DNA from 3 places in the Paenibacillus sp. URB8-2 genome. Region 2 is predicted to be linked to each of the others. Evidence: predicted binding sites of a transcription regulator. Region 2 holds the regulator's gene; each other region holds the start of a gene.

Region 1 (10,791 bases), 1.7 Mb from region 2:
AACGAACTGGACATTCCGTCGAAGATCGGCAAAATCGTCAAGGAAATCTACCACGGCGCCGATGTCGCCTTCAGTCCGGCGGCAAAGCGCAGCCTGGCGCTCATCGAAAAACTGGGCCTAAGCCGCCTGCAGGTGTGTATGGCCAAGACGCCTTATTCCTTCTCCGACCAGCCACGATTGCTCGGCGCGCCGCGGGGCTTCACCGTTCAGGTGCGCGATATTACGCTGTCGCTGGGAGCGGGCTTTGCCGTTGTCATTACAGGCAGCATCGTCACTATGCCTGGGCTTCCGGCCAAGCCCGCCGCCGAAGGGCTGCGGATCGATGAGGAAGGACGCCTGCTCGGTCTGTTATAGCATGACCTGAATCTTATGCATAATACACAAATCCCCTGGTTTCGCTAGTGAAACCGGGGGATTTTTTATGGGGACTTGGATTGAACACAGGAAGGCGCATCCATTCAATGGGGTTGGCTGCTTCATTCTTCCGCTGACATAATGTTAGGGCAAGCGGGCAAAACTAAAACCGACTTATGCCGAAGCGGTTTACTTTAAATTGTGAACAATATGTTAATTGGCAAAAAAATGATTGAAATGTGATAATTATCACAATATAATAATCATATAAAGTGAAAAAAATCACATTAACAAACGTTTTATACAAAAAAGAGCTTTGCAAATTGGAGGAGGAAGAAACCATGAAAGTAGCCGTTATCGGATGCACCCACGCAGGAACCGCCGCCATTGTCAATACAGCCCAGCTGTACCCGGAAGCCGAGATTACCGTATATGAGCGCAACGACAACATCTCGTTCTTGTCCTGCGGCATAGCGCTGTATGTCGGAGGCGTTGTAAAGGACCCGCAAGGATTGTTCTATTCGTCCCCGGAGAAGCTTGCTGAGCTTGGAGTCAAGACCAACATGCGCCATGAGGTTGTCTCCGTCGATACGAAGAACAAAACGCTGCGCGCCCGCAACCTGAACACGGGCAAGGAATTTGACGACACCTACGACAAGCTGATTGTAACGACGGGTTCTTGGCCGATCGTGCCGAAGCTTGAGGGAATGGAGCTTGATAATATTCTGCTCTCAAAAAACTTCCATCATTCCAATACGATTATTGAAAAAGCGCAGCGCGCAAACCATATCGCCGTCGTCGGGGCGGGTTATATCGGCGTCGAACTGGTCGAGGCATTCCAGCTTAACGGCAAAAAGGTTACGCTGATCGATGCGGAGACGCGCATCCTGAGCAAATATCTGGACGCCGAGTTTACGAATCCGATCGAACAATCGCTGAAGGATCACGGTATCGAGTTGGCGCTCGGCGAGAAGGTCAGCTCTTTCAAAGGTGAAGACGGCAAGGTAACAACAATCGTTACGGATAAAGGCGAATACAAAGCCGATCTCGTTATCCTGTGCATCGGTTTCCGTCCGAACACGGAACTGCTTAAGGGGCAGGTCAATATGCTGGACAACGGCGCGATTATCGTGGACAACTATATGCGCACCAGCGCGCCGGACGTCTTTGCTGCCGGAGACAGCTGCGCAATCCATTACAATCCGACCGGCAAAACAGCTTACATCCCACTAGCTACCAACGCCGTGCGGATGGGCACACTGGTCGCCCGCAATCTGGTGAATAATACAATACCTTACATGGGAACTCAAGGGACTTCCGGCATAAAAATTTACGAAGACAACATCGCCGGAACCGGCTTAACTGAAGCTGCTGCCAAGCACGAAGGAATCGATGCCGAAGCGGTCATGATTACGGACAACTACCGTCCGGAGTTTATGCCGACTTTTGAGGAACTGCAGCTTAAAGTGGTCTTTGAACGCGGCACGCGCCGGATTCTCGGAGCACAAATCATGTCGAAAATGGATTTGACGCAGTCGATCAATACGATCTCCGTCTGCATCCAAAACGGTATGACGGTCGACCAGCTCGCCTTTATCGATTTCTTCTTCCAGCCGCATTACAACAAGCCGTGGAACTTCCTGAACACGGCGGGGCTTCAGGCGCTGCCGAAATCAGCGGAGAGCAAACAGCCGGTCAGAGTGTAACCAAGTTGAGCGTCCCCGCCATATCTTAACCCGAATATCAGTATCAACCGGAGCCGAACGCGGCTCCGGTTTTTTATATTTTCGGGAACCGGACAAGCTTGACTGACGCCCGAAGCGCCGGTTGCTTAACGGCGGCGTTGTATGCGCTTTTTACAGTTTTCGGAAGCGATTTAAAGTTTGACACACTGGTGAAAAATTTCACTAGTGATTTTCTTAAGTGATAATTATCACGTAAATGTAGGGGGCAAAGAGCTACAATGGGCGTAAAGGAAAAATTTAAAGTAATATAGAAGGAGACAGGAATCATGGCTTATAACAAACCGCAGCAAATTGCGGAAGCAACGGTGGAGAACGGCATCAAGAAGGCGCATAACCCTCTGGCCACCGTGCTTATCCTTGGCTTTCTGGGGGGAGCGTTCATCGCTCTAGGGTATTTGCTTGATATTCGCGTCATTGCCAGCGCGCCGAAGGAATGGGGGTCTATTGCCAGCTTTATCGGGGCTTCAGTGTTCCCGGTCGGGCTCATTCTCGTGCTTCTTGCAGGAGGCGAACTGCTGACCGGCAATATGATGGCTGTGCCGCTTGCAATGTTTTCCAAGAAAATTTCGTTTGCAGAGACAATCAAGAATCTGATTCTGATTACGCTGAGTAATTTGGCGGGCGCGCTGTTCGTGGCTTATTTCTTCGGCCATATCGTGGGTCTGACCGCTGACGGCGTTTACCTCGATAAGCTGGTCGATCTGGCGGAACACAAACTGGACGTTACTTTCCTGCAAGCTTTCATCTCGGGTATCGGCTGTAACTGGCTGGTTGCCCTGGCCGTTTGGCTGTCCTATGGCGCCGACAATTTCAGCGGCAAAATTCTTGGCATCTGGTTCCCGACCATGGCTTTCGTCGCCATCGGATTCCAGCACGTTGTCGCCAACATGTTCCTGATTCCGGCGGCCATTTTCGAAGGCCATTTCACATGGGGGCAATACGTTGGCAATTTCATTCCGGTCTGGCTCGGCAACCTGACAGGCGGTGCGCTGTTTGTAGCCGGCGCCTACTGGAACGCCTACCTGCGCAAATCGCCTGCTGCGGTTCAATCGCTGGACAGCGTGGCTTCCGCCGGCGTGAAGAAGCACGCTTAATTACCGGCGATTACGGCCATAATTTTTTTATAAGTGCAATGCCTGAAACCAATCAAGGGTACCGTCTCCGGAGGAGCGGTGCCCTTTTGTATGAGTAAATACCCAAGGCAACACAAAATTCGCCGTAATCGCTAACGGTCCGGGGGAACGAAACCGAAGCTTACGGCGAAAAAATAGGGAGTATTTCATGTTTTCTATTACCCGGCTTTTACCGGTTCGAATCAGCGCAAGCGGCTCCGTTTTGCTTTACGGATAAGAATGTTCGATTATACAATAAAAGCAGCAAAAATGAGGAGGGCTTGCAGCATGGAAGAACTGGAGAATGGCGTATTTCCGGCGGTGTGCTCACTGGATTGTCCCGACACTTGCGGGCTTCTTGTGCATAAGATAGACGGCAAAATTGTAAAAATCGAAGGAAACCCTGAGCATCCGGTCACCCGGGGTGCCATCTGCAACAAGGTTAGGCAGATGGCTCAGCGCGTCCATCATCCGGACCGGCTGACAACCCCGCTACGCCGTGCGGGGCGCAAAGGGGAGGCCGTGTTCGAGCCGATCAGCTGGGATGAAGCAATTGCCGAAATCGCAGGCAAATTCCGCAGTCTGTCGGAGGAATATGGTCCGGAGAGTATTTTGCCTTACAGCTTCTACGGCAACATGGGTGTGCTAAGCGTAGAGGGGATGGACCGCCGGTTCTTTAACGCGCTTGGAGCAAGCCGTCTGGAGCAGACGATCTGCAATGCCGCCGGAAGCACGGGATGGAAATATACGATGGGCTTCAGCGGCGGGACAAGCCCTGAGGATATAGTGAACGCTGATCTGATCATCGTCTGGGGCGGAAATATCGTCAGCACGAACATGCATCAGGTTGTGCTGGCCGAGCAGGCCCGGAAGAAGGGCACCAAGATCATCGTCATCGACGTTCACAAGAACCGTACGGCGCAGTGGGCCGACTGGTTCCTGCCGCTCTACCCGGGGACGGATGCGGCGCTGGCGCTCGGCATCATGCATATTTTGTTCCGCGACGGGCTGACGGATTCAAGTTTCCTCAAGTCTTATACGGTGGGACATGAAGAGCTCCGGAAGCAGGCGGAGAACTATACGCCGGAGGCCGTGGCGGCCATTACGGGCATCCCCGCAGAAGACATTGAACAGTTGGGCAAGCTGTACGGAGAGGCGGGGGTGTCTTATATCCACATCGGCAACGGGCTTCAGCACCACGATAACGGCGGCATGGCGGTGCGCAGCATCGCTTGTCTGCCGGCGCTGACCGGACAATGGCTGAAGACGGGGGGAGGCGCGACCAAGGGCAACGGCGGGTATGCCGGGATGAATTCCCGGGCGCTGGAGCGTCCCGATCTGCGCCCGAATCCGCGGGCACGCAGCATAAATATGAACCGGATCGGCGAAGCGCTGGAAATGATGGAGCAGCCGATAAAGGCGCTGTTCGTCTACTGCAGCAATCCGCTCGTCGTCGCGCCGGACGTGGAGCGGGTGCGGCGCGGATTTGCGCGCGAGGACCTGTTCACGGTCGTGCATGATCTTTTTCTGACTGATACGGCCAAATACGCCGACATTGTGCTGCCCGCGACGTCGACTTTTGAAAATACCGATTTGTACAGCTCTTATTGGCATCACTATATCCAGCTCCAGGAACCGGTACTGGCCGCCCCGGGAGAGTGCAAGAGCAATGTTGAGCTGTTCTCGCTGCTTGGCAAGGCCATGGGCTATGACGAGGAAGCCTTCGGGCAAAGTGAGGAAGACATGATCCGCGAGGCGCTGGACTATCCGCGCAATCCGTATCTGAACGGAGTGACGCTGGAGCGGCTGAAAAACGAGCGCCATGTCAAACTGGATATGACGCCAAAAGAACGGTATCTGGATAATCTGCCCACCCCTTCCGGCAAGATTGAACTGTATTCGCGGGCAATGGAGAATGCGGGACTGCCGCCGCTGCCGGTCTACACTCCGCTTGTCGAAGGCTTTGACGGCATTCGGCGGCCGGGCAAAGAAGATAAGTATCCGCTGATGTTCATCTCGCCGCCGAACCACAACTTTCTCAACTCCACCTTCTCCAATGTCGCCAAGCATCAAAGTCTGGAGAAAAGGCCGACTCTGCAAATTCACCCGGCGGATGCCGCGGAACGGGGGATTGCCGACGGTGATGAGGTCAAGGTATATAACGACCGCGGCGTGATCGAGATTTGGGCGTCGGTAACCGACCGTATGCTGCCGGGCACCGTTATCAGCCAGGGGCTGTGGTGGGAAGGCAAGGACCGCCCGCAGCGGAGCAATGTGCTGACACCCTCCCGGCTGAGCGATATGGGAAAGGGAGCAACCTTTTTCTCAGCCACCGTTGAAGTTGAACTGCGTTAAAGCGTCAATGCGTATGCTTGCCCTGAACGTCTGTTAGACGTAATACTAGATAGCATTAATGACACATAGATTACAGGGGATGTATAGGCAGATGAGGTTTTTGAATGACTATCCTAGAGAAATAAAAGTATTTCTGATCGCAAGCTTGATTAACGCGACCGGCAGCGCGCTGATGTGGCCGCTGGTTACGATGTATGTATTTGACGAGCTGGGACGGAGCATGCAGGATGCCGGACTCGTTATTTTGATTCAGTCGATTGGCGGGATTGCAGGGCAGCTGCTCGGCGGCGCCCTGTATCATAAAGTCGGGGTGAACAAGCTGATTGTCGGTGCGCTGGCCATGAATGCGCTGGCTCTGTTCGCCCTCCCGGCGGCAAGCGCAAGCTGGACGATGTTCATGATCGCAATGGGGCTGGTGGGACTGTTTGGCGCGCTCTCCATGCCCGCGATCCAGGCGTTCATCGGCTTTCGGTTCGCGGAGCGGCGGGCCGAGCTGTTCAATATCGTCTATGTCGCCAACAATATCGGCGTGGCGGTCGGAACGGCGCTGAGCGGATTTCTGGCCGATATCTCCTATATGCTGAGCTTCGTGATGAACGGCGTCACCTCCGCCGTATTTGCCGTTTTTTTCTTTGTGTATCTGGGAAAAGTGGGCGGCGCGCAGGGACCGGTTCCGGGCGAATCCAGGAGGGCGCAGCCGCGGGCCGTTTCCAACTGGAAACTGATGGGCAACACACGGATCTATCTGTTTATGGCCCTCGGTTCGCTGTTTCTGCTCATCGGCAATTCCATCTGGAATACGGGAGTGTCGCCATTCATCATTTCGGAAGGTTTGCCGAAGAAATATTATGGCTTCCTGTGGACGCTAAACGGCATTCTGATCTTCGCCGCCCAGCCGCTGGTCGCCTTGATCAAGCGCTGGTTCGCGGCCGGATCGGCGGCGCAGATGACGGCGAGCGCCGTCTTTTACCTAAGCGGCTACGCCGTCATCCTGACGATGCCGAGCTATGCAGGAATGCTGCTCGCGATGCTGCTGACGACGCTTGGCGAAATGCTCATTGCTCCCGCCATGCCGGCGTTTATCACGGAGCATGCCTCGCTGGGCGCTCCATTCTATCTGGGCCTCACCGGAGGAATCGGAGCGGTCGGCAGGGTGCTTGGCCCTTACTTCATGGGCGGCCTGTTCGACGCGGGAGGCTTGGCTCCGACCGCCTGGCTGGCCTGCGGAGTGGCGGTGCTCGCGGTAGGGTTTTTCCTGATTCATGCGTACGGCAGCAGACGCGGCGCGCTGCTTGCGGAGTCGGCGGAATCGGCGAAATCGGCTTGACCGGAGCATGGGAAGCTTTAATAAATCGGTGCTTGAACAATGCGCCGTTTACTTGCAAGGGGGATACGAATATGCTTCACATAGACAGAGATACGCTGTCGATCCGGCTCTCCGAGCTTCGCGATGTTCGCGAGCTGATTATGCTGGATCATCTGATATGGACCGAGGATACGGCTCCAGCAGCTTTGTCGTGGAGGTCGAGCGAGGACTATTTGCTGCATGCGCCTCCTGGCTCCCAGCTTGTGGCGGTAAAAGGGGACAAGCTGTGCGGCTATGTCGGCTTCGGCTGTCCTACCGGTATGAAGAGCAACCGGCATGTCTATGAGATTCATATTGCCGTTCATCCCGACCGGCAGCGTTCGGGAATCGGCCGGGACCTGATTGAGGCCGTCAAGAAGCTGGCCGCTGAGCGCGGCATCCGCAAGCTTCGGCTGCGCGCGCTTTCCTGCAATGTCCCGGCTCTGGCTTTTTATCACAAATGCGGTTTCCGGGAAGAAGGGCGGCTGCGCGAGGAATTTTATCTTGGGGGCCGGTATGTGGACGAAGTATTTATGAGCTGCCGCCTCATGTAGGCACCGAACTGCCGAGCGGAAGAACGGACGAACGACAGAAGGAAGCGAACAGAAAGCGGGGTTGGTCATGAAAATCATGTCATTGAACGTAGGAATGCCAGTAACGGCCCTTTATCACGGAAAGACGCTGGAGACGGGCATATACAAATTTCCTGTGGAGGGTCCCGTGCTTCTGTCGGCAGACGGGCTGACCGGGGACGGACAAGCCGATCTGGTCAATCACGGAGGGCCGGACAAGGCCGTCTGCGTGTATCCATTGGAGCATTACGCCTACTGGGAACAATGGCTTGGCAAAAAGCTGAACAGCGCCGCCTTCGGAGAAAATCTGGCGACCGCCGGGCTGCTCGAAACGGAAGTCTGCATCGGCGACATTTATGAGATCGGGACCGCGCTCGTTCAGGTAAGCCAGCCCCGATACCCCTGCTTCAAGCTCTCGCAAAAGCACGGCCCGGCGGAATTTCCCGCAGAGGTGCTGAGGACGGGCTTCAGCGGCTTCTATTTCCGGGTGCTGCGCGAAGGGGAGCTGGCCTCCGGCTCGGCCATCGTGAAGGTTTCCTCCGGGTACGGCGGAGTGCCGGTGTCGCGCGTGCTGCAGATGATGGCGACCGGGCGCGGGGACAAGCAAGGCCTGGAAGAGCTGGTCCGGCTGGAAGCTCTGGCGTCCGGTATCCGGTCGCGGTTCCAGGGGTGGCTGGACGGGCTGGAGTAAGAGGGGGCCGCTGTACGGACCGCCCTATTTTTTGGCAGCCATTTCATCCCCGCCCTGAAACCGCACCAATCCGTGTTCCCGGCAGATCGTGAGATATTCCTTATGTACGGTGCTGCTCTCGTCGGTATACATATTCCAGAAAAGGGCCAGCCGCCCGTCCAATTTGAGGGCATGGGCGCTCTTTCGGCGGCATTTCCTATTCACCTCGTATCTCAAATTACCGGAGCAGCTTCCACTCACCCCGCACCATGCCGTATACGGCATGGTTGACATAGCCGGACGGGAGCTTCTCGGCTTCCCGGATCACGCCCTCCAGGACGAAGCCCAGACGCTCGGGAATGGCGCGGCTGGAGATATTGCCCGTGGCGCAGCGGATTTCTACCCGGTTAAGCTCCATTTCCAGCAGGGCATGGTCGATGAACACCCGGCAGGCGCTGGTCATATAGCCGTTGCCTTCGAAGCTCTCCCCCAGCCAATAGCCGATGCCAACGGACCGGTTGTGCCAGTCGATTTCATGAAATCCGATAATGCCGGCCATTTCGCCGCTTACCCACAGGCCGGCGGTAAACCCGCCGTTGTCGCTGCCCTGCCGAATGGCCGTTTTGATAAAGGTAGTCATATGGGACGGGTCCGTCACGCTGTCCACCCAGGGCAGCCATTTGCGCAGACGTTCCCTTGACTGATCCACCAGCAAAAGCATGGACCCGGCCTGCTCCACCGCCAGAGGCTTCAGGACAAGCTCATCATCGATCACAAAATGGAACAAGCTGCCGCCTCCCTTTGTTCTGTGAATATCACTAGCGGTGACGCTTATTTTCGGGATGCTTTCCATTCCAGAGCATAGATATCCTCTTCCAGCCCTTGCATCCGCTGCATTGTCAGGGTCCGGCAGTCGCTCAGCGCCTGGTTGTAGACGATAGGTCCAAGCTCTTTCATGAAAAAGTCCAGCAGGTTGTCCGCCGCAAGACGCCCGATGCTCTCGCCGCGTTCAACCTCGAAATATTCCTGAATATGATCAAGCATCGTTTCCCGATGCTCTTTTGTCATTTTGATCGGTTTCATCCTTTAACCTCCCTTGAACCTCATGCTACTCCATGACCCGGAGGGAAGTCAAAAGGAAAAGGCGCCTTGGCAGGGTATGCCATTTTATTGAACAATCCCGGCGTAACGGGTATATTAATAGGAAACCTGTTTATACAAGGAACAAGGACAAGAATTAACGAACGAAAGGTTGATTGCTGTGGAGAACCGGATCACCCCCTCCAATTTCATTAAAAATGTCATTACCGAAGATCTCCGCTCTGGCAAAGTTAACGAAGTCGTCACCCGGTTCCCCCCTGAACCGAACGGCTATCTGCATATTGGACACGCCAAGGCGATCTGGATCAATTTCACGCTTGCGGGTGAGTTCGGAGGCAAGACGAACCTGCGCTTTGACGATACGAATCCGCTCAAGGAAGATACGGAGTACGTCAAATCGATCGAGCAAGATGTGAAATGGCTCGGTTACACTTGGGAGAACCTGCGCTTCGCCTCCGACTATTTCGAAGAAATGTATGAACGGGCGGAGCTTTTGATTAACAAGGGCAAGGCTTACGTGGACGATCTCAGCGCGGACCAAATTCGCGAGCTTCGCGGCACGCTGACCGAACCGGGGAAGAACAGCCCCTACCGCGACCGCAGCGTAGAAGAGAGTCTCGATCTGTTCCGCCGCATGCGCGCGGGCGAGTTCAAGGACGGCGAGAAGGTGCTGCGCGCCAAGATCGATATGGCTTCGCCCAACATCAACCTGCGCGATCCGGTCATTTACCGGATTTCCCATGCCCATCATCACAATACGGGCGACAAATGGTGCATCTACCCGATGTACACCTACGCGCATCCGCTTGAAGATGCCATCGAAGGCGTGACGCATTCCCTCTGTTCTCTGGAGTTCGAGGATCAGCGTCCGTTCTACGACTGGGTCATCGCCGAATGCGAGATGCCAGCCGTGCCGCATCAATACGAATTCGGGCGCCTGAATCTGGCGCAGACCGTAACGAGCAAGCGGAAGCTCAAGCTGCTGGTGGACGAAGGGCATGTCGACGGCTGGGACGACCCGCGCATGCCGACGATTTCCGGGCTTCGCCGCCGCGGCTATACGCCGGAGGCCATCCGCAGCTTCGTGTACGAGACGGGCATTTCCAAAAGCCAGGGTCTGGTCGATCTGCAAATGCTGGAGCACTTTATCCGCGAGGATCTGAAGCTGAAGGCGCCCCGCACGATGGCGGTGCTTCGCCCGCTGAAGGTTGTCATTACGAACTATCCCGAGGGTCAGGTCGAATGGCTGGAAGCGGAAAATAACAGCGAGAACGAGGAAATGGGCAGCCGGCAAATTCCGTTCTCCCGCGAGATTTACATTGAGCGCGACGATTTTATGGAGAATCCGCCGAGTAAGTATTTCCGGTTGTTTCCGGGCAATGAAGTGCGCCTGAAGCATGCCTATTTCATCAAGTGCAACGAAGTAATCAAGGATGAGAACGGCGAAGTGACCGAGCTCCACTGTACCTACGATCCGGAGACGAAGAGCGGCAGCGGGTTTACCGGCCGCAAGGTGAAAGGGACGCTGCACTGGGTG
Region 2 (10,791 bases):
GGAAATCTTGACATTTCCGGAGCTTGAACCGCTTGAGGGTAATTTCCCGCTCACCGAAGCCGAAGGAGAAATTATCATGGCGCTGGCCGTCCGGTTCGGCCGAACCCGTCTGATCGACAATATCATCTTTACGCCGAAGGAGGTCGCAGCTCTTGTTTAGACATATGATGAAATCGAAAATTCACCGGGCGACGGTAACCGAAGCCAATTTAAACTATGTAGGCAGCATTACGATTGATGAGGCTCTTATGGAAGCTGCCGACCTGCTGGAGAATGAAAAGGTGCAGATTGTGGACAACAACAACGGTTCCCGTCTGGAAACCTATGTCATTCCGGGTCCGCGCGGCAGCGGCGTCATTTGTCTGAACGGCGCGGCGGCAAGACTTGTGCAACCTGGCGATACGGTAATTATTATTTCCTATGGGATTTTTTCCCAGGAAGAGCTTGAACGGCACAAGCCTACGGTCGTGTTTGTGGATGAGAACAACCGTCCGGTTAAGCTGGACAACAAAGAGCTTCACGCGACGATTGCCTGATTCGGGCATCACGGGCCAACCATGCAATCACTGCCACGCATGAAAGAGCGTCCTCAGGCGAACAATGAAGTCAGGCAAGCTGCACTGATCTCATTTTCCTCAAGGAGGGATGGCTCCCGTGTTTCAACAGATGTTTGCCGAAATGAACGTTATGCTTTCCGATATCGCCAGACAATTGCCAGAAGCCCAGGGAATACGGCGTCGTGAGCTGTTAAGCAAATACCGCATGCTCCGCAAGCTCAGCGATGAAGCGCTGGACGAGTGGTTGGTTTTTGCGGAGGCGCTCAGTCTGTTCCGCCAGAATGCGGAGCTTGCCGAAGAGCCGGAACCGGAGCCGCTTGGCGGTGAAGCCTCCGGGGTTGAGATGGAGAATTTTGCGCGCGGTCAGGGGTATTACAAGCTGCTGATGTATCCGAAATGCATCGAACAGTTCGACATCGTCATCTCTCTTTATCCCGACAACCTGCCCGCCCGGCTGTACCTTGCAATGTCCCATCTCCATTTGGGCAAAGCCGGTGCGGCATGGGAACATTTGGAGCACATGCTGCCCCTTGTTCAGAGCCGGAAGCTTAAGGCGCATCTATACAACGCAATGGGCTGTATTGCGGGGTCGGGCCGCCGGTTTGAGGAAGCAAAGGAGCTGTTCGGTCTGGCGCTGAAATATGATCCCGCGTTTCCCGAGCCAGACGCCAATCTGGAGGTTTGCCGGCGCGGAAGAGGCGAGCTTAAAATCGGAAGCCAACTGGTCTCACTGCTGTAATTCAGGCGGTAATTTTGGAGCGATGCAACTGCTGCTAACGGCGGTGTGCATCGCCTTTTTTCGCAACATCTGTTATGCTGATAGGGAGTCTCAAATGAAAGGGTTTAAAACATCATGAAATTTGCCGTGCTTGATTTTGAAACAACGGGAACCCAGTCCGTAGGTGAAATTATTCAGGTCGGACTTGCCATTATAGAAGAAGACCGGACCATTTCGCGTGTATACGGTTCCTACGTCAAGCCCGGAGGACCGATACCCCCTTTTATTACCGGTTTAACCGGCATTACCGACAGCGATGTGCAGGACGCGCCTGAACTTGAAGAGATGATGATGGAACTGGTGCCCCTGCTGAATGATGTCGTGCTTGTCGGGCATAATGTCTCTTTCGATTTTCATTTTCTGCAGAACGCCTTGGACCGGTGCGGGTATTTGCCGTTTCAGGGCCGTATTCTCGATACGATTGATTTTCTGAAAATCTGTTTTCCGTCGCTCACCACTTACCAGCTTGGATCCGTCAGCTCCCATTTCGGTATTATCCATGAGCGTCCGCATCAGGCGGACAGCGACGCGCTTGCGACAGCGCACGTGCTGCTGAAATGTCTGGACGAGCTGTACAGCCAGCCACTGCTTACGGTGCAGCGCCTGACCGAGTTGTTTGCAGGAGAAGACAGCGATTTAAGCTGGTTCTTTGAGGGACTGCTCGGCGAACGCGAAATGGAATCGTTTCAGCCTGAAGGCGAGCTTCATTTCTATCGTCAGCTTGCGCTGGCCGCCCAGGATTGGACGGATCTGCCTCCTCCGCGGGAGGAGGGCGATAATCCAGCGGAGCAGCTGTCTTTTGAAGACTACATGGAAGAGGTCGTCAGGCGGCTGCGAAGCATCCTGCCCCAATACGAAAGCCGGCAGGCTCAGGAGATCATGTTCGGCGAAGTGATCCAAGCGCTGGAAGAAGAGAAGCATTTGCTGATCGAGGCGGGCACGGGAACCGGCAAATCGCTCGGTTATTTGCTGCCTGCCATTTACCAGAGCGTCCGTACGGGTCAAAAAGTGATGGTCAGCACTCATACGATTAATCTTCAGGACCAGCTTCGCGAACGAGATATTCCTTTATTGACCGAGACCGTGCCCTTTCCGTTCAAAGCGGCGGTGTTTAAAGGAAGAGGACACTATTTGTGTCTGCGTAAATTTGAACATAAAATAAATAAAAGAGATTTCGTCTCCCCGAGAGAGGACACGCTGACTGCCGCGCAAATGATCGTGTGGCTCACTCAGACTGAATCGGGCGACGACGAAGAGCTGAATATGAGCAGCCGGGGCGGCGACTTTTGGGAAACGGTGGCGAGCGATACCGACTCCTGCCTGGGGCGGGCTTGTCCGTGGTTCCGTAAATGCTACTATCATCGCGCCAAGCATGAGGCGGGGAATGCCGACGTGGTAATTACCAACCATTCCAAATTGTTTGCCGATGTAAAAGCGGGCCATCAGCTCCTTCCTTCTTATGACTACCTTGTGATCGACGAGGCGCATCAGCTGGAGGAAGTGGCAGGAAAGCACCTGGGCATGCATATGAAGCACTTCACCGTGTCTCATACGCTGAATCGTCTGTACAAAGACAGCCGGAACGGTCAGCTCCCAGCGCTGCGTCAGATTCTTCAAAGCTCGGGCAGCGAGCAGGCTTCCGAGTGGAGCGGCGTTATCGACAGGCTGTATCCCGATCTCCTTACCGTAAAAGAGTCGTGGGATTTGCTGAGCGAGAAGCTGTTCACTCTGATGCCGGAACGCGCCGACTCGGGGGCGGGAGAAGCGGGGCAGCTTGTGCACCGCCTTCTTCCCTCCAAGAAGCCGAAAGGCTGGGAAGAGCTTGCTTTGCTTGAGAATACACTGAATCTTTCATTAAGCGATATTATCCGCAAGGGCGACAAAATGCTGTCCGAGATGCGCGATCAGGAAGGTCAGTCTTCGGCTGACAGCCTTGTAACCGATGTTGGCGGGCTATTCAAAGATTTGGGCGATATCCGCGAGCAGGTGCGTTTTTTTATGGGCATGAACGATGAAAATGTTGTATATTGGCTGGAGGCAAATGGAAATTACCGCAGCAAATCGCTGCAGCTCTATGCCGTGCCCGTCGATGTCAGCACCCACCTGAAGGAACTTTTTTTCGATAAGAAAAAAAGCATCGTTCTGACGTCTGCAACCTTGTCCGTCGATAAATCGTTCCAGTTTATGATCGACAATCTGGGTCTGAATGAGGCTCATGAGGAAGGACGGCTGTCTACTGTACAGCTTCCTTCTCCGTTCCGATACCGGGATCAGGCGCTTCTGGTCATTCCGCGGGATTTCCCCAGCGTGAAGGGTACGGTGGGCGACGCCCGGTTCGTTGATATGCTGGTTCATTCCCTGGCCGAGGCCGCGGTAACGACGAGGGGACGCATGCTGGTTCTGTTCACATCGTACAAGATGCTGCGCCAGGTCTACGACCCGCTCAAGGAGGCGCTGGCCTCCGAGGAGATCGCCGTGCTGGGCCAGGGCGTCGAAGGAGGCAGCCGGAGCAAGCTGCTCCGCCGCTTCCAGGAAAATTCCGCTTCCGTTCTGCTGGGAACGAGCAGCTTCTGGGAAGGGGTGGATATTCCCGGCGACGCGCTAACTTGCCTGGCGATCGTCAGATTGCCTTTTCAGCCGCCGAACCACCCGCTTGCGGAAGCCAAAGCCGAACTACTGCAGGCGCAGAAGAAGAATCCGTTCATGAAGCTGTCCGTGCCTCAGGCCGTCATCCGTTTCAAACAGGGATTCGGCCGCCTTGTGCGGACCGCGCAGGATCGCGGAATTGTTATCGTATATGATACCAGAGTAATCGAATCTTATTACGGGAAATACTTCCTGTACTCCTTGCCGGGACCCAAAATGGAGCATATGACAACAGAGCAAATGGTTCCGCGAATCGCCGAATGGCTGCAGCATGACGGAGCATCTTAGAAACGGATCGGCCATAGTACAACATAGGCCGATCACCCGGTTTTAGCCTTGCCGCTTTTAGAAACGGATTGGCCATAGTACAACATAGGCCAATCTCCGGTTTCAGCCTTACCGCTTTTAGAAACAGATTGGCCATTGTACAACATAGGCCGATCACCGGTTTTAGCCTTACCGCTTTTAGAAACAGATTGGCCATTGTCCAACATAGGCCGATCACCCGATTTTAGCCTTGCCGCTTTTAGAAACGGATTGGCCATTGTACAACATAGGCCGATCTGTCCGGTTTTAATCTTTTGGCGGGTCCTATAACTAAATCCCGCCATTCGTAAAGCGTGTCCCGAACGGGACGATAAGCGATCCTTCACCCGTCTGATCAAGGTTCCGCCCAACTTCCGCCAACGCCAATTGCCATTAGCGGGTGTCCAGAGGGCGGCAGCCCTTGGGGCCCTCCCTTGGAAGGGAGGGTTTGGGAGGGATCGATAATCTTTTAGGAGGAGAACACATGAAATCGGACAAAATATCGGAGGCCGTTGTCCGCAGATTGCCTGTGTATCTGCGGTTTTTGAACGATCTGCACAGACGCGAAATCGCTACTGTTTCTTCTCAAGAGCTTGGACAGCGGCTCGATTTAAATCCTGCGCAAATACGAAAGGATTTGGCCTATTTCGGAGACTTCGGCAGAAAAGGAATCGGCTATGACGTTCCGTACCTGATCGAGAAAATCCGCCATATCCTGAAGCTGGATCAGCCGATCAACGTTGCTTTGGTCGGAGCCGGCAACCTGGGCCATGCTCTATCCAATTACAATGCATATTTGAAAGATACGATGAAAATAACGGCCGTCTTCGATTCATATCAGCCGAAAGTCGGAACCAAAATCAATACACTGACCGTCCAGCCCATGGACGAGCTTGCAAATACCGTCCGTGAGCAGGGCATTCGCATCGGCATCATTACCGTGCCTGATCAGGAAGCGCAAAATGTCGCGGATATTCTCATTGAATCCGGCATTGAAGCAATTCTGAACTTTGCGCCGGTAATCCTGAAGACGCCATCCGAGGTTCGCGTGCACGCTGCCGACTTTACGACAGACCTGCAAAGCTTGGCGTATTATCTTCACGAAGGAAAGGAAGAGGAAGTTGATGGGCAATAAATGGATGATCCGCGGCGGCAAATTCGCTGTGCCCGGCGCTGATAAGCCTGTTATCGACGGGTATATGGTTATCGATAACGATCTGATCACATACATAGGGGAAGAACCGCCTGCGCTTGAAGAAGACGTTCCTTCCTTTGACGGAAGCCGTCTTCTGTTCTTGCCCGGATTGGTCAATACGCATGGGCACGCAGCGATGTCTCTGCTGCGCGGCTACGGAGACGATCTTGCTCTTCAGGTATGGCTCCAGGAGAAAATGTGGCCGATGGAGGGGAAATTCACTGGCGACGACGTTTACTGGGGAACCGCCCTGTCGGTACTGGAAATGCTTAAGGGAGGAACAACGACGTTTCTCGATATGTACGATCACATGGGCCGGGTCGCGGAAGTGGCTGAAGCTTCCGGAATACGCTCCGTCCTGATGCGGGGCGTAATCGGACTGTGCCCGCCGGAAGTGCAGGACCAGAAGCTTGCGGAAGCGATTGCTTTTGCAAAAGAGTGGCACGGTAAAGCGAACGGAAGAATCACGGCCATGATATCGCCGCATTCTCCGTATACCTGCCCTCCGGATTATTTCGAGAAATTCGTTCAGGCTGCCCATGACCTGGACTTGCCTATTCATACCCATATGTCTGAAACGCGGCGGGAAGTGGAGCAGAACGAAGCGGATTACGGACTGCGGCCCGTAGCCCATCTCGAGAAGCTTGGCATGTTCACCCGCCCGTCGCTTGTGGCGCACGGCGTCCATCTGAACGACGAGGAAATTGAAATTCTTGCCCGTAAGTCTGTCGGCGTTTCCCACAATCCGGGCAGTAACCTGAAGCTGGCCAGCGGGGTTGCTCGCGTACCCGAGCTGTTGAAGGCGGGCGTTACGGTATCGCTCGGAACGGACGGTCCGGCAAGCAATAATAACCTGGACATGTTTGAAGAAATGCGCCTGGCCGCGCTGATCCATAAAGGAGTGTCCGGCGATCCGACGGCGGTTCCAGCCGGCGAAGCGCTGCGTATGGGAACGGAGTATGGCGCGAAGTCCGTATTCCTTAATCAAGTGGGCCGCCTCGCGCCGGGAATGAAGGCCGATTTCATCGCCATCGATATTGACCAGCCGCATCTGCTGCCGCATACGGATCTTATATCACATGCCGTATACTCGGCCAGCGCCAAGGACGTCGAGCATGTATGGGTGGACGGCAAGCAAGTTGTCAAAAACGGGAAGTCCCTGACGCTTGACGAAGAGGAGATCCGCCGAAAAGCCCAGGAAGCGTTCGAGGGCCTGCTGAAGCGGTAAGTAGATTGGAGCTAAAGGTTACTTTTTACAAGAAATGAGCGCCGCCTGTATAAGGTTGGCGTTGCCGTTTCTTCTTAGAAGGAGAGCTGCACGTTGAGAAAAAGGAGAAAATGGATTTTATACGGGGCGTTCCTGGCCCTGCTCCTTCTGTTCGGTTTGTATCAATTTTTTGCTTACGTGCTGAAGGATCAATGGAGCGAGCGCAGCGCAGCTGAAGCCACGGCAATAAGCAGGGCGGGGCTTACGGAAATCGACCAAGCTCAGAAATCGGTCTGGGACGAAAACGCCATTTACTGGGTCCTTACCGGCAAAAACAAGACCGGAACCGAAATGATGGTGTGGGTGCGCTTTACTGCTGAAGGAAAGCCGGTAGAGGGAGAGAATGCCGTGCATGCCGAAGAGCTGTCTCAAGGCACATCCGAGGAAAAAATGCGGCAGATTATCGCCTCCTCGCTTCCCGGCATCAAGATTGAGCGATTGCTTCCCGGCGCTTACAACGGCGAGTACGCCTGGCAGCTTTTTTATAAAGACGGAGACCGATATTATTATCGGTTTTACCGCTTCTCGGACGGTGAGCAGATCGGCGACGGCTACAGCCTTCCGAGCCGTTAATGAAGCGTAAACGAAGAACCAGCCAAACCCTTTCAGGGATGGCTGGTTCTTTTTTTAGATTTTATTTTTCGGAGCGCTAGGCCCGCCATGAATTATAAAGGGAAAAAATAGAAGATAAAATTTTAAATATTATTCACAATTAATTCGTTCTAGTATATACACCTATGATATACTACTAGATGTATCAAGGCATGGCAAAGAGCATGCCAGACTCGGAATGGCGCTGAGCACGCTGCTTGGAAAGTTATAAAGTTTGTCATCATTTGAGAGGAGGACGTTGCTTGAAACTTCGTCTAATGCCTGTATTGTTGACCGCGCTGCTGTCAGCCGCGCTGCTGTTCGGCGGTTGGTTTCTGTATCGTCAATTTGCCGTTCAGGAGCCGCTTGAAAAGATTGTAAGCAGCTATAAGGGAGTCAACGCTTCCCATATCTCTATTAACCGCAATGCAGTTACTCTGAAACTTGATTTGCAGCCGGGCACGAAATTACGTGAACTGGTTCAATATATAAATACCGAAGGCAAGTCCGCGATTGGCGGACGGACCGTGAATTTGGATGTGGAACAGCACTCTAACCAAAAGCTTGACGAATATTGGGATAAAGCGATGTTTTCCGTAGCGGAGGCGATGGAAAGCCGTAAATATACGCTTATTCCGGAGAAGCTCAAAGAGCTGTCCACCCAGTACACGAACGTTACCGCCACGACGGAAATCGACGACAAAAATGTATATGTAAGTCTGACGGACGGCAAAGAGAGCAAATTTATCATTTTACCGCGCGAGCCGGAAACGATGGGGGTATGGAACAATGCCTAAATGGAGTAAAGAAGTATTGATCGGATTTGTCCCTGTGCTGCTGATTTTTTTAGCCTTTCTCGGTTTTAATGTCGTTCCGATAATTGTTGCTGTTGCCATGGTCGGCGCTCTGCTGGCTATTACCCTTTTGCGCGGCGGTATCGCTGTTAATGCGGGCGCGGAGAAGAAGCGCAAGAAGAACGGTCCGGCAAAGCTGACGTTTGAAGAAATCGGCGGACAGGATAGTGCGAAGCAGGAGCTGCGCGAGGCGCTAGATTTTCTGATCCGGCATGAAGAAATCAGCAAGTTCGGTATCCGTCCGCTTAAGGGGATTCTCCTTACAGGGCCTCCCGGAACGGGCAAGACGCTGATGGCGAAGGCTGCGGCCCACTACACGAACTCGGTATTCGTTGCGGCTTCCGGCAGTGAATTCGTGGAAATGTATGTCGGTGTCGGCGCCGGACGCATCCGCGATCTGTTCAAGGACGCCCGGGGCCGCGCCGCTAAGGAGAACAAGGAGAGCGCGATTATTTTCATCGACGAAATCGATGTAATCGGAGGCAAACGCGAAGGAGGGCAGCAGCGGGAGTACGACCAGACGCTGAACCAGCTGCTGACCGAAATGGATGGCATCTATAACTCGGATACACCGCGCATACTGCTGATCGCCGCCACTAACCGGAAAGAAATGCTGGACCCCGCACTGCTGCGGCCGGGGCGTTTTGACCGTCACATTCAGGTGGACATGCCCGATAAAAAGGGCCGCAGGTCGATACTCGAACTGCATGCGAAGAACAAACCGCTTCATTCCGAAGTCGATTTGGATAAAATCGCGGAGGAAGCTTACGGCTTCTCCGGAGCCCAGCTCGAGAGCGTCATGAACGAAGCAGCCATCTATATGATGCGCGATAATCTGATCCAAGTGGAGCATCGTCATTTGGCGATGGCAATCGACAAGGTGATGATGGGCGAGAAGACGGACCGCGAGACGAACCAAGAAGAGAAGAAGCGGGTAGCGATTCATGAGCTGGGACATGCCATTATGGCCGAGCTTCTGCGACCCGGCAGCGTTAGTCAGGTAACACTCACTCCGCGCGGTCAGGCGCTCGGCTATGTGCGGCATAACCCGCAGCAGGAGCAGTATCTGTATACGAAAGACTATCTTGAGGAGCAGATCATGATCGCTCTGGGCGGAGCAGCTGCCGAAGAAATGTATTACGGCGGACGGAGCACAGGCTCCCGCGGCGATTTCGATCAGGCCCTCGGTATTGTGGAAATGATGATGAAGTCCGGTCTTACCTCCCTTGGAATCGCCAAGCTGGAAATGGTAACAACAGAAGAATTGATGAAAGAGAATAGTAAAATTTTGGACGAACTGATGGAACGAACCCGTTCACTTCTGGAAAATAAACGAAATGTTTTCGATTATTCCCTGGATATCCTGATGAAGGAAGAAGTGCTCTCTGGAGAACAATTTCGTTGTCAATTTCGTGACAGTGTCCTTTTACCGGCATAATTCTTGATGCCGGTTATTTTTTTTTACTTTTCAGACATGCTAAGATATTATTATATGTCGGAGTATGCTGTTTTTTTCGACAGATAAAAAGGTGCTACAAAAATGTAGAGATACCTGAAAGGATGGAGGCTTTTTATGAATTTTAAGAAAATCGGTGTCATCGGCGGAGGCACGATGGGACAAGGGATTGCCGAGATGTTGGCAGCCAAGGGTCTGGACGTGCTGCTGGTGGAGAAGACGCCGGAGAAATTGGACTACTCCTACAGCATGATTGAGACTAGCCTTGATAAGCAACTGGAGAAATGGGCAATTACCCAAGCTGAGAAGAAGCTTATCCTTGGCCGCATCCAAAAAGTGACACATTTCGCGGAACTTAGCGCCTGCGACATGGTAATCGAAACGATCATTGAGGATCTGGATGAGAAAAAGAAAGTATTCAATCAGCTGGACCAAGTGTGTCCGAACAATATCATTCTTGCCAGCAACACTTCCACACTCAGCTTGACCGAACTTGCAAGCTCTACAATGTATCCTGAACGCGTGATCGGCATGCACTTTATTTATCCCGTCGCCAAGGTTGACGTCGTGGAAATCGTCCGCGGCCTCAAGACATCCGACACGACTTTTGAACATACGAAAGCTTTTGTTGACGACGTAGTCGAGAAGAAAGGCGTAATGATTTACGAATCCCCGGGATTTGTAACTTCACGCCTCATTTGCCTGTTCATTAATGAAGCTATGCATGTTCTGCAAGAAGGCGTAGCTTCTCCTGAAGACATCGACGATGCAATGCGTATCGGCTACCAATTCCAATACGGCCCGCTTGAAATGGCTGACCGCTTCGGCCTGGATTCGGTACTTGCCGCTCTGGAGCGCATGTTCCGCGAGTACGGCGAACTGAAGTACCGTCCGTCGACCATTCTCAAAAAGATGGTGCGTGCGGGACAACTGGGCATGAAATCGGGCGAAGGCTTCTTCAAGTATGACAAGGATGGTGACCGTGTATGAAAGTTCTAGTAATTAACGCAGGTTCTTCTTCGCTGAAATATCAGCTTTATGACATGACGGATGAATCCGTGCTGGCCAAAGGTTTGGTCGAGCGCATTGGTATGGATTCCTCGATCCTGACCCACAAGCCGACAGGCAAACAGGAAGTTAC
Region 3 (10,791 bases), 1.9 Mb from region 2:
CGGTTAGAATGATGCCGCTCATGCGGTCCTGCATATACACATAAACAAGCAGCAGCGCAGGCGTTACCGCCATTCCGACCATCCGCGGAATGATCAGCTCCAAATAGGTGCGGAACTTGGTGACACCCTCCAGAACAAGCGTCACCAGGGTTCCCGTTCCCTGATCCCCAGCCATTCTCGGCCCCAGCCGGAACAGCCTGTCCATCATCTCACGCCGCATGGCGCTGCCCGTCTTCTCGGCGAACCGATACGAGATGCTGCTCATCAGCAGTCCGCAGGCATGCCGCACCAGAAACGCAAGAAGGAACAATAGCGCAGTGCCCCATTGTTCCTTCAGCGGATTGCCCGCGAACAGCGCGGAGATAATTTCTGCCAGCGACGTGGCCAGCAGCAGGATGGACAAGCTTTGCACCAGGGTAAGGAAGCCCACCGCCAGAAAGACCGGCCTCACTCCTTTATACCCAAGCAAATTTCTATCCATTAATATTCAAGAGTCTCCCTATCGCTAAGCCGTTTATGGAAGATAAAATAGCTCCAGATCTGATAGCCCAGCACGAACGGCAGCATGGTCAGCGCCACGATCGTCATCACTTTAAGCGAATAATGACCGGATGCGGCGTTCGTAATAGTTAAGTTGTAAGCTTCGCCAAGCGAGCTGACCATAACCCGGGGGAACAGGCCGACGAATACGGAGATTACCGAGAGGCCCAATACCGCGCCGGTCATGCCGAACGCCCAGCCGTCACGCTTCTTCTTACTGAAATAACCCGCCAGCAAGAAGGCGACCAGCCCCAGCACCACAATAGCCCACAGCAGCGCACCGCGCACGTCGAAGATATCCGTCTGGAAGTAAGTCATGATGACAAAAGCCAGCAGCACTACGCCCGTCGGCAGCAGCAGAGCACGCGCCCGTTTGCGCGCCCGTTCCTGAAGCTCGCCGAAGGTGCGAAGCGCCGTGAATAGGAGGCCGTGGATGTTGCACATCAGAACGACCGCAACACCGGCCAGCACGGTATAGACATTGACGATATCGCCGAAGAAAGCCGCATGCATCTGCATGTCGCCGTCAATCGGCAGGCCTTTGATAAAGCTCGCAAACACTATGGCGAGCAGGAAAGGCGGAAGGAAGCTGCCGATCAGGATGGATAGATCCCAAGTCGTTCTCCAGCCGGCGGACTCAGCTTTGCCTCTGTATTCAAAGGCCACCCCCCGAAGAATCAGACCGAACAGAGCGAATACAAACGGTACATAAAATCCGCTGAACAGCGTCGCGTACCATTCGGGGAAAGCGGCGAACATCGCACCCGCCCCGGTAATCAGCCATACTTCGTTCGCATCCCAGAAAGGGCCGATGGAGTTAATCATCACCCGGCGCTGCTTTTCATCCTTCGGGAGCATTTGAGACTGCATTCCCACACCGAAGTCGAAGCCTTCCAGGAAGAAGAATCCGACGAAGAGAACCGCAATCAGAACAAACCAAAGTTCATTAAGTGAGAGCATGGTGTCCCTCCTTTTTGTTATAAGGGTCCGTCGAATGCGAGTCTTCGTCGATGGCGTACGGGCCTTTTTTGATTACTTTGACGAACAGATAGATCAGCACAATCAACAGAACCCCATAGATAGCGTTAAAGGTAATGAGCGAGAACAAGACTTGTCCTGCCGTAATATTGGGCGAGACGCTCTGCTCGGTGGTCATCAGTCCGAAAACGGTCCAAGGCTGACGCCCGAATTCCGTCATGACCCAGCCCGCCGTATTGGCGATCGGAGGCAGCAGCAGTCCGGATAAGCAGATGCGCAGGAACCCGGTGTTCGGCTGATCCAGCTTCTTGCGCCACATCAGATATACAGCCCATAATGAAATGAAAATCATAGCTGTACCTGCCGCAATCATGATCCGGAAGCTCCAAAAGGTCGTACGTACAGGCGGTATGTAATTGCCCGGACCGTATTTTTGTTCATACTCGGCCTGCAGCTCTTTCATCCCCTTGACCTCACCGGAGAACTTGCTGTAGGAGAGGAAGCTAAGCGCATATGGAATCTTAAGTTCATGAGTGCTTACCATTTTCTCAGGATCTATATTGGCGATTACATTCCACGGCGCAGGGTCGCCGCTCTTGCCCCACAGGCCTTCGGAAGCGGCCATCTTCATTGGCTGGGTCTTAACCAGGTATTGCGCCTGCCAGTGGCCGGCGAAGGCAACGCCAATCGAACTGATAATGCCGACGATCGCCGCGATTTTGAAAGACTTTTGAAAGAACGAGACGTCCTGCTTTCTCAGCAGCTTAATTGCGCTGACACCGATAATCAGAAAGGCTCCGGTGGCAAAGGCGCCTAGTACGGTATGCGGAAATTCAACCAGAACTTGACCGTTGGTGATCAGCGACAGAAAATCGTTCATCTCCGCGCGGCCGTTATTGATGGTGTACCCTACAGGATGCTGCATAAAGGAATTCGCCGCCAGAATCCAGAAAGCCGACAACGTGGTGCCAATCGCAACAAACCAGATAGACAGCAAATGGATCTTCTTGGAGACCTTGTCCCAACCGAAAATCCAAATCCCGATAAACGTCGATTCCAGGAAAAACGCGAGTAAGGCTTCAACCGCAAGCGGAGCCCCGAATACGTCACCGACAAAGCGCGAGTAGTCCGACCAGTTCATTCCGAACTGGAATTCCTGCAAAATCCCGGTCACAACCCCGATTGCAAAGTTAACCAGGAAGAGCTTCCCCCAAAATTTAGCCATTCGCTTGTACTCTTCGTTGCCGCTGCGTACGTACATCGTCTCCATAATCGCGATGATGAACGACAATCCGATCGTCACCGGCACAAAGAAAAAGTGAAAAATCGTTGTCGACGCAAACTGCATGCGCGACAGCATAAGTGTGTCCATGTTTTCCCTTCCTTCCCCCCGTTTAGTTGTTTATATTTTGTCAAAATTTTAAGATGTGAATTGTGATTTATGTCACACTATAATCCGCTTTTCCAGCATAAAAATCAATAAATTTGTGACATTGATCACAAATTTTTCGACAAAAACAAAAAAAATAAGACGGTTTTCCGTCTTAAACCTTTTCGGCTTACAAATCTATACTATACTTTCACCTTTAACTTGCACCCTGAGAAATGGAAATGCCCTTTTTCAGCGATTTGGGATCGCCGTTGGAATTGTACAATTGTGGAAGCATTCTCATTCCCTGCTCCATTGGCGCGTGGCATAGAGGGCAGGTAGGCGCAACATCAAACGAAAAATTATCTCTCATCCAGCCGTTGCAATCATCGTTCGTGCAGGACCATACGGCCGTATTCTCTTCCGGTATTTCTTCCAGTGGTTTCTTCCGGTAGTTCAATGCCGTTCCCTCCATTTCTCTACGTGCAAAGGTTGGTATAAGGTTTAAAAAAAGACCGTCCCGACTCTTCTCAAGCGGGACGGTGTTTGGTTAATTTACAGTTTTACAACGTTCTCGGCTTGCGGTCCGCGGTTGCCTTGAACAACGTTGAATTCAACGCGTTGGCCTTCGTCCAACGTTTTGAAGCCGTCGCCGGTGATTGCGCTGAAGTGTACGAATACGTCGCTTCCGCCTTCAACTTCGATAAAGCCAAAGCCTTTCTCTGCGTTGAACCATTTAACTGTACCTGTTTGCATGGTGTATGCCTCCAAAAAATAAAATTAACATGTTTCCTTTTATCTTTGAACAAAGAAAAAATTCACACATTGAGAAAGGCTGTTCTTACCAACTTGACAACCCTTCTCAATGTGAAAATTCAAGTTTCAAATTAAATTATGACTAATATCATAGTAACACATCGCGGTAGCAAAGGCAAGCTAACGACCGGTAAATTCTCCATTTTTTGCCGTAAAAGGCTGGCGCTCCAATCGTGCACAGCCAGCCTTTTCTTCGGCGCTTTAGTATTATATCCTGCAAGTTCCGGAATTATTCCCCCGGTTTTTCTTCAAGCATAACCGTAATTTCTTTCTCTATCCCGTTCCGGTAAAAGGTGATGGCGAGCGGGTCGCCGATCCGGGTCTCATTGTACAAATACTTGCGCAGGCTCAGCGTGGAATCAATCGTTTGGCCATTGAATTTCGTAATGACATCATTCAGCTTGAGCCCGGCTTCCTTGGCCGGCCCGACGACATCAAGAACGACGACGCCTTCCTTGACGCTGCTCGGCAATTTGAGCGCCTTGCGTTGGTCTTCGGCAAGCGGAACATACGGGTTGTTCAGATCCATCGAGTATACCCCCAGGTAGGAGCGGGCGATTTTCCCTTTCAGGACCAGTTCCTCCGCAATCTTGATGACATGGTTAGCCGGAATGGCAAACCCGAGGCCTTCCACGCCGGTATCGGAAATCTTCATCGTATTGATGCCGATCACCCGGCCGTTCAGGTCGACGAGCGCTCCTCCGCTGTTGCCTTCGTTGATGGCTGCATCGGTCTGGATAACCTCCTGCTCCCAGTCATAAACGCCGTCCTGGTTAAGGGATACCGGAATCGTGCGGTTCGCATAGCTGACAATGCCCGAGGTAAGCGTATCGCCAAGGCCGAGCGGATTGCCGATCGCAATCACCGTCTCCCCAAGCTGAAGCTTCGAGGAATCTCCCAGTTTGGCGACAGTGTTGATCCCCCCGGCATCAATGGAGAGGACGGCAAGATCGCTGACTTTATCCGCGCCGACAAGCTCGGCCTTGCGGGTCTCTCCATCCACGGTGACAATCTCAAGCTTGCCCGCGCCGGAGATGACATGGTTATTGGTTATAATAAACGCCTTGTCGTCCGTTTTCTTATAAATTACGCCCGATCCGAGCGCCGACTCATCCAGCGTATCTTTCGTATTCTCTTCTTTATGATTGATTATGCTGACAACCGCCGGACGGACGGTAGCCGCTGCCTTGATAATCCGGTCGTAAGGATCCCCGCTGCTTGGCGTGACATTCTGAATGAAAGCGGGCTGGCCTCCTTTTTCATGGGACAACTGCCCCGTAACAAGACTGAACAGCAGAACCGCGACTACCGCGCTGAACAGGGAGCAGATCGCGGAGACTTGCATCGTTGACAGCCTCAGCCGTCTGCTGCGGGCCGACCAGCGGCGGGGCATAGACCGCTGCTTTGAGACTTTTCGTTCTCTCCGTCTGGATACTTTGGTGGAATAGAAATCATCATCAAACAGTCCCAACTTATCATCCTCTCCCCTCTTTAACTCGCGCCTGAAGCGTGGGGCAGCCTGCCCTGCAGCCGTCTCGTTTTCATTTTATAGACTGCGTCTTGCGCAAAAAGGTTTCAGCTATGCGCTCATTCAATATAAAAAGGCCATCTTGCTGCATTAAAGAAGCGCCCAATCTCTTAAGTGCGGAATACTTTAACGCCTGTCAGACTATAATACTAGTAATACTGACGATAGGCAGCGTGCAAACGGACTGCTTTGTCCCTCTATTGTATCATAGCGCCGAGAGGCAGCGCCGTGTTCGTCAAAATAAAAAAACGACAAATAGTGGCAGGAGGCAAAACTATGGATTCTTTTTCTTCAACCATGGATTTGGTGCAGTTCATCGGCAAGCTGGGCGATTTGAAGGACGATCACTATCATATGACGCTGGCTCTTAGCGCAGCCGTAGAACTACTGATTGAAAAAGGATTGATCACGCGCCAGGAGCTGGAGCGCAAAATGTCGGAGCTTGACCAACTTATGATTCGCTCACCGTATCCCATGGCGTAGGCTGGTCGTAATACGTGTCGCAGAGCCGAAACTCGCTGTCTTTGTAGAAGCAGCCTCTGTCTTCCATCGCCCCTCGCACCGACATTCTCGCAAGCTCGATCATATTATGATCGCGGCTTAAATGGGCCAGGTAGGTCCGCTTGGTGCGTCCTGTCAAAATCTCGCTCAGAGCCGCGCCCGCCGCGTCGTTGGACAAGTGGCCCATGTCGCCGAGTATCCGCCGTTTCGTATTCCACGGGTAGCGTCCCATCCGCAGCATCTCAATATCATGGTTGGCCTCCAGCACGAGTACGTCGGCGTCCGAGATCGCCGCTTTGACCTTATCGCTGACATAGCCGAGGTCCGTCGCCACGCTGAGCTTCTCTTTGCCTTCATAAAAGTTATAGCCGACCGGCTCGGCGGCGTCGTGGGAAATGGCAAACGATTCGACCCGCATGTCTCCAAAATCCTTAAATTGCCCGGTCTCCAAAACGAGACGGTTATGCTCTTCGATGTTCCCGATCCCTTTCTCAATTGCGCTCCATGTGCTGCTGTTGGCGTAGATCGGCAGGCCATACTTGCGCGCAACCGCGCCGAGGCCCTTGACATGATCGGAATGCTCATGCGTGACGAGTATCCCGTCAATTTCCTCTCCTCTTAACTCGCGCATGGTCAGCAGTTCCTCGATCCGCCGCGCGCTTAAGCCCGCATCGATCATCAGTGTCGTCCCGCCCCCCCGCACAATTGTGGCATTGCCGGTTGAACCGCTGGACAGCACCGTAAACGAAATCCCCATAGCTCTCCTGCTCCTTTTTTCGTAATCCATTCATTCACTCTGATGTCTTGGGACTGATAATATCGGCGCTGATGCCGTTGACGTAATAGGATTTGCCGTCCTCAAGCATGAAGCGCCACATTGGCGCCGCCACCTGGCTCTCGGAATTGAACAATTCCCCGTAATAGCCGAGTTCAATTTCCTTCACCGCCGCGCCCTTCGGGAAAAACTTCTCGATCAGACTGCCCAGCGCCTTCGAAGCCGGAAGCACCTTCTGAGCTTCGCCCTTTCCGCCTTCCCCGATATCGATTTGCGGCCGGCGGTAGGCGACGATTTTCTGATTGTCGTAGACCAGCTCCAGTCTTACGCTGAACAGCGGCCATTTGCCGTCGACCAGCGGATGCAGCACGAACCTGCCGACCTCGCTCTCCAAAGGATCAAACCGGTAGCTGCCGATATCGGGAATTTGAGGCTTCAACTGTCCGCTCAGTTCAGCGAAGGAGAAAATCAGCTTGCTATCTACCGGCCGGTCCAATTTGACCGTTCTTCCTTCACCGATCGAATAACGGTACGTTAAGTCGGGAAGCTGGGGCACAGCCGCCGGAATGGGGCACAGAATACGAATATCCTTCTGCTCCATAATCTGCTGGGTCGTATCGGAGAGAGAGGTAAAGTCAAGATTGGCGCTGACCTGCTCCCGCAGGTCGATCCACAGCTGGTAGCACAGCAGCAGATTCAGCAGCAGAAACGAATAGATCAGCACATTTTTCGCTCTTCCCCAGTCCATGCCTTTCCTCCCCTTCTCCTTGATAATTAATTCAGCGTAAGCGAGCTGCCGTCTCTGTAAACGGCCTTCCAGACGGGAACCAGCTCCAGCTTGTTTCCCTTGACCACCGGCATATAGACAGGGTACAAGTCGCGGAGCGGCGAAGATTTGCCAACCTCGGCCAGCCGCTTTCGCAGGGTATCCCCGCCGGACAGCTCCACAATCTTTTTCGAACCCATATCATCCTTGCTGTACATTAAGGACCGTTCATAGGCCGTTACCGTTCCCTGCTGCAGCTGCAAATGGATGAGTCCGTAATGCAGCTGCGGCTGATCCAGAACAGGGTAAGAGCCGTAGGGATAAGAACCGTAATACTGCTGGAAGGAAACGAGCCGGTCCTGATCGCTTTCTGCAGCCGCCTCCAGCCTGTAAGTTCCGTTCCATCCTCCATGCTGATTGACGAAGTCGACAGCCTCCAGCACATCCTTGGCATCGGTGCTCTCGCCTGCCGGAAGTGCCGTAGGGTCGCTGTAGCTCATCCAGTTCCGTTCCTGATCTACCTGCAGGCTGCGCTTGCTGTCCGTATAAATTTCGGAGCCGTCCTTTTCCCGGATATAACGGGTGCTGCCGGCATCGAAGAACAGACTGCTCTGCATCTGCTCTACCGTATACAGCCCGGAAGGCATCTCGGACGCCACCAGGGACAAGCTGCTCTCCGGAACGTAATACTCGCCGGTTAACGTTGAGTAAGGCGTCCACGACTTTCCGAAATCGACATGCTGCTGAACGTCCTGCACGGTAAGATCGGCTTTGGCCGCTTCATAGACGATATCTCCCCTTGTGCTGAAGAAAACGGCATGGGCTTTCGAATCATTCTTTGCGCTGTATATCCAGATCCGGTCGATGCTTTCCCCCGCGAACAGGGAATCCGGAGACAGCTGCATCACCCGCTGCAGCAGCGCTACGGGAATGCCCGAACCGAACGACAGCTCGATTCCGGGGTTCTCGCTGCGAATCTTGGTCCAGTCGAAATCCTGGACGGAACGGCGCTGAAAGCTCTCGAAGCTCCGCCCCTTCAGCCGGTTCAGAATCAGGTTATAGAAAGTCGAGCTTGGGTAAAACAGCGTGTGCTTGTTGTTTCCCAGATGAATAATCATTTTGTAAGGAAATAGCAAATTTTCGACTTTTTCTTCTGGCCCCATGTTGTCGGTCTTTACATATAGATTCTCGGAAAAGACCGCCGAATCGCTCCCCGGCAGACGGTAGATCAAATAGTAACTCTCCACCAGGCTACTCAGGACGAGCAGCGCCAGAATCCATGACTTGATTCTTTCCTTCACGCCTGGTCCCTCCTTTGCTTCTCCAGAGGCAGCGTAAAGGTGACCTTAGAGCCTTTGTTCAGTTCGGATTGCAGGGATATGGCGCCCCCGTGCGCTTTTACAATTTCCCGGGCAATGGAGAGTCCGAGGCCGGTTCCGCCCATATTCCGCGAACGCGCTTTATCCACCCGGTAAAAGCGCTCGAAAATGCGCTCAATATCCTTCTTGGGAATTCCGATTCCGGAGTCGCGGACGGAAATCTCCAGTATCCCTTCGGCATTGCATCCCGCCTCCAGTCCGATGCTCCCGCCCTCAGGCGTATATTTCAGGGCATTGGACACCAGATTGCCCAGCACCTGGTCGATCTGATCCCTGTCGAGCCAGGCCGTAGAGACGCCCCGGCGGATGACGGTGCTGATGGAAATCCGCTTCTGCCGGATTTGGAAGGAGAAGCGGTCGGCCACATCCTCCAGCATCTCGGAAATATCGGTCTCCTGATAGCGCAGCTGCGCTTCCCTGGAATCAAGGCGGGACAGATGCAGCAGATCGGTGACAAGACGGATCATCCGCTCCGTCTCGCTGCGGATTACGCCGACAAAACGTCCGGCCAGCTGCGGATCTTCCAGCGCGCCGTCATCGAGCGCTTCCGCATAGCTCTTAATGGTCGTGAGCGGCGTGCGCAGCTCATGCGATACGTTCGCCACAAATTCGCGGCGGGACGCTTCCAGGTTCTCCTGCTCGGTGACATCCTGCAGCACCGCGATCGTTCCGGCGATTCCGCCCTCGCGGCGGTGAATCGGCGTGAACGTCACCCGCACGATGTTGGGCTCCTCCCCTTCGAAAGATTTAAGCCTCAGCAGCGTGGACTGCGCGGTACCGCCGGACAAAGCGAGCGTCTGATCGCCTTCGAGGCCAAGCAGCCCGTCCAGCTCAAGGCCCCGGGGGAGCGGTTCATCCGCACCCAGCATCAAAGATGCCCGGCGGTTCATAAGAATGACGCGGCCGGTTTCATCCGTCGCCACCACTCCGTCGCTCATATTGGTCAGAATGGAGGCGAGCTTCTCCTTCTCTTCCTCGTTCTGGGCAAGCGCGTCCCTCAGCCTGCCGGTCATATAGTTGAACGCCTTGCTCAGCTGCCCAATTTCATCATTGCCGAATATCGGCATTTTCCGGTCGAAGCTTCCTTCGGCGACTTCCTTGGCATGCCGGGTCATCTCTTTGATCGGCTGTGTGATGGTATGGGCGAGGATAACGCCGAGTACGGCCGTCAATGTGAGCGCCAGCAGGAGGCCGGAGATAAACACGCTATTGATCCGGCTCATCGTCGCGTAAAGATCCTTCATGTCGGCGGCGATGTAAATGGCGCCAACCACCTTGCCGCCCGACCATACCGGCTTGGCCACGACCTTTTTCCGCACATTGTCATCGCCGATAATGTACTCCTCGTTGTCGCTGATGCCCTGCAGCGCGCGGCTGACCACCGTCTGCGTATTGCGCTGCCCGACATAGTCGCTCTGAGACGGCACCGAGGTCGTGATGATTTTGCCGCTCGCATCAAGCACTTGGATTTCCGCGCCGCTGATATACAGATTGTTGACCATGCCGCGCAGGCCGTCCACCGAAGACTGCTCATCCGCTCCGCCGGCTCCGCTGCTGAATTTGTCGGCCGTCAGAATCGACAGCATTTCCGCCCGGGCCTTCAAATCCTTCGTGAAGTTGTCGGTCAGCGAATTCTTCATCGAGCTTACAAAATACACGCCGATCAGCTGCATTGCAATCAGAATCAGCAGTACGTAAATAATAATCAGCTTCGCCTGAATTGTCCGGAAAAAGGACATGACCTTCATCACAATCCTCCGTTTTTGGGACTGTGCATCAAATATCCGAGCCCGCGCCGCGTAAAGATATACTCCGGCTTGCTCGGGTTCTCCTCGATCTTCTCTCTCAGCCGCCGGATCGTCACATCGACCGTCCGCACGTCTCCGAAATATTCAAATCCCCAGACCGCCTGGAGCAAATGCTCCCTTGTCATGACCTTACCGGCGTTGCGGACCATATAATAGAGCAGTTCGTATTCGCGGTGCGTCAGATCCAGAGGTTCCCCGCCCTTATAGACGGTGTACATGTCGGTATCTATAAACAGATCGAAATGGTGGACGCCCTGCTTGCCTTCGTCCGGCCCGCTCTGCGTCTCCGCGGGAGTCGGCTTATGCTGTCGGCGCATTTGCGCCTTTACCC

What was found. Region 2 encodes Rex, which represses fermentation and respiration genes when NADH is low (regulators of the CRP and FNR family bind a similar motif). Its sites were predicted from a motif close to TTGTGAAATATTTCACAA; they were not measured.
Region 1: PUR_RS24470 (formate/nitrite transporter family protein) is a predicted target of Rex. The motif match lies at 2,247-2,264, and genes of this name have one in related genera.
Region 3: PUR_RS25620 (cytochrome ubiquinol oxidase subunit I) is a predicted target of Rex. The motif match lies at 3,004-3,021, and genes of this name have one in related genera.

The regions. Positions count from the first base shown of each region.
Region 1 is NZ_AP023239.1:5,281,755-5,292,545, reverse strand. Features, by position in the region: gene PUR_RS24480 (formate--tetrahydrofolate ligase) at 1-354, shown strand, start outside; gene PUR_RS24475 (FAD-dependent oxidoreductase) at 696-2,060, shown strand; gene PUR_RS24470 (formate/nitrite transporter family protein) at 2,366-3,193, shown strand; gene PUR_RS24465 (molybdopterin-containing oxidoreductase family protein) at 3,500-5,566, shown strand; gene PUR_RS24460 (MFS transporter) at 5,658-6,893, shown strand; gene PUR_RS24455 (GNAT family N-acetyltransferase) at 6,965-7,465, shown strand; gene PUR_RS24450 (MOSC domain-containing protein) at 7,533-8,174, shown strand; gene PUR_RS26215 (hypothetical protein) at 8,199-8,378, opposite strand; gene PUR_RS24445 (GNAT family N-acetyltransferase) at 8,392-8,940, opposite strand; gene PUR_RS24440 (DUF2164 domain-containing protein) at 8,985-9,236, opposite strand; gene PUR_RS24435 (glutamine--tRNA ligase/YqeY domain fusion protein) at 9,415-10,791, shown strand, end outside.
Region 2 is NZ_AP023239.1:3,610,110-3,620,900, reverse strand. Features, by position in the region: gene panC (pantoate--beta-alanine ligase) at 1-160, shown strand, start outside; gene panD (aspartate 1-decarboxylase) at 153-536, shown strand; gene PUR_RS16635 (tetratricopeptide repeat protein) at 655-1,296, shown strand; gene dinG (ATP-dependent DNA helicase DinG) at 1,411-4,269, shown strand; gene PUR_RS16620 (redox-sensing transcriptional repressor Rex) at 4,772-5,422, shown strand; gene PUR_RS16615 (amidohydrolase) at 5,409-6,710, shown strand; gene PUR_RS16610 (cell wall elongation regulator TseB-like domain-containing protein) at 6,804-7,322, shown strand; gene PUR_RS16605 (hypothetical protein) at 7,604-8,137, shown strand; gene PUR_RS16600 (AAA family ATPase) at 8,130-9,632, shown strand; gene PUR_RS16595 (3-hydroxyacyl-CoA dehydrogenase family protein) at 9,768-10,640, shown strand; gene PUR_RS16590 (acetate/propionate family kinase) at 10,637-10,791, shown strand, end outside.
Region 3 is NZ_AP023239.1:5,534,219-5,545,009, forward strand. Features, by position in the region: gene cydD (thiol reductant ABC exporter subunit CydD) at 1-481, opposite strand, end outside; gene cydB (cytochrome d ubiquinol oxidase subunit II) at 481-1,500, opposite strand; gene PUR_RS25620 (cytochrome ubiquinol oxidase subunit I) at 1,487-2,890, opposite strand; gene PUR_RS25625 (cold-shock protein) at 3,105-3,347, opposite strand; gene PUR_RS25630 (cold-shock protein) at 3,443-3,643, opposite strand; gene PUR_RS25635 (S1C family serine protease) at 3,933-5,174, opposite strand; gene PUR_RS25640 (hypothetical protein) at 5,508-5,714, shown strand; gene PUR_RS25645 (MBL fold metallo-hydrolase) at 5,683-6,489, opposite strand; gene yycI (two-component system regulatory protein YycI) at 6,524-7,255, opposite strand; gene PUR_RS25655 (YycH family regulatory protein) at 7,282-8,574, opposite strand; gene walK (cell wall metabolism sensor histidine kinase WalK) at 8,571-10,400, opposite strand; gene yycF (response regulator YycF) at 10,400-10,791, opposite strand, start outside.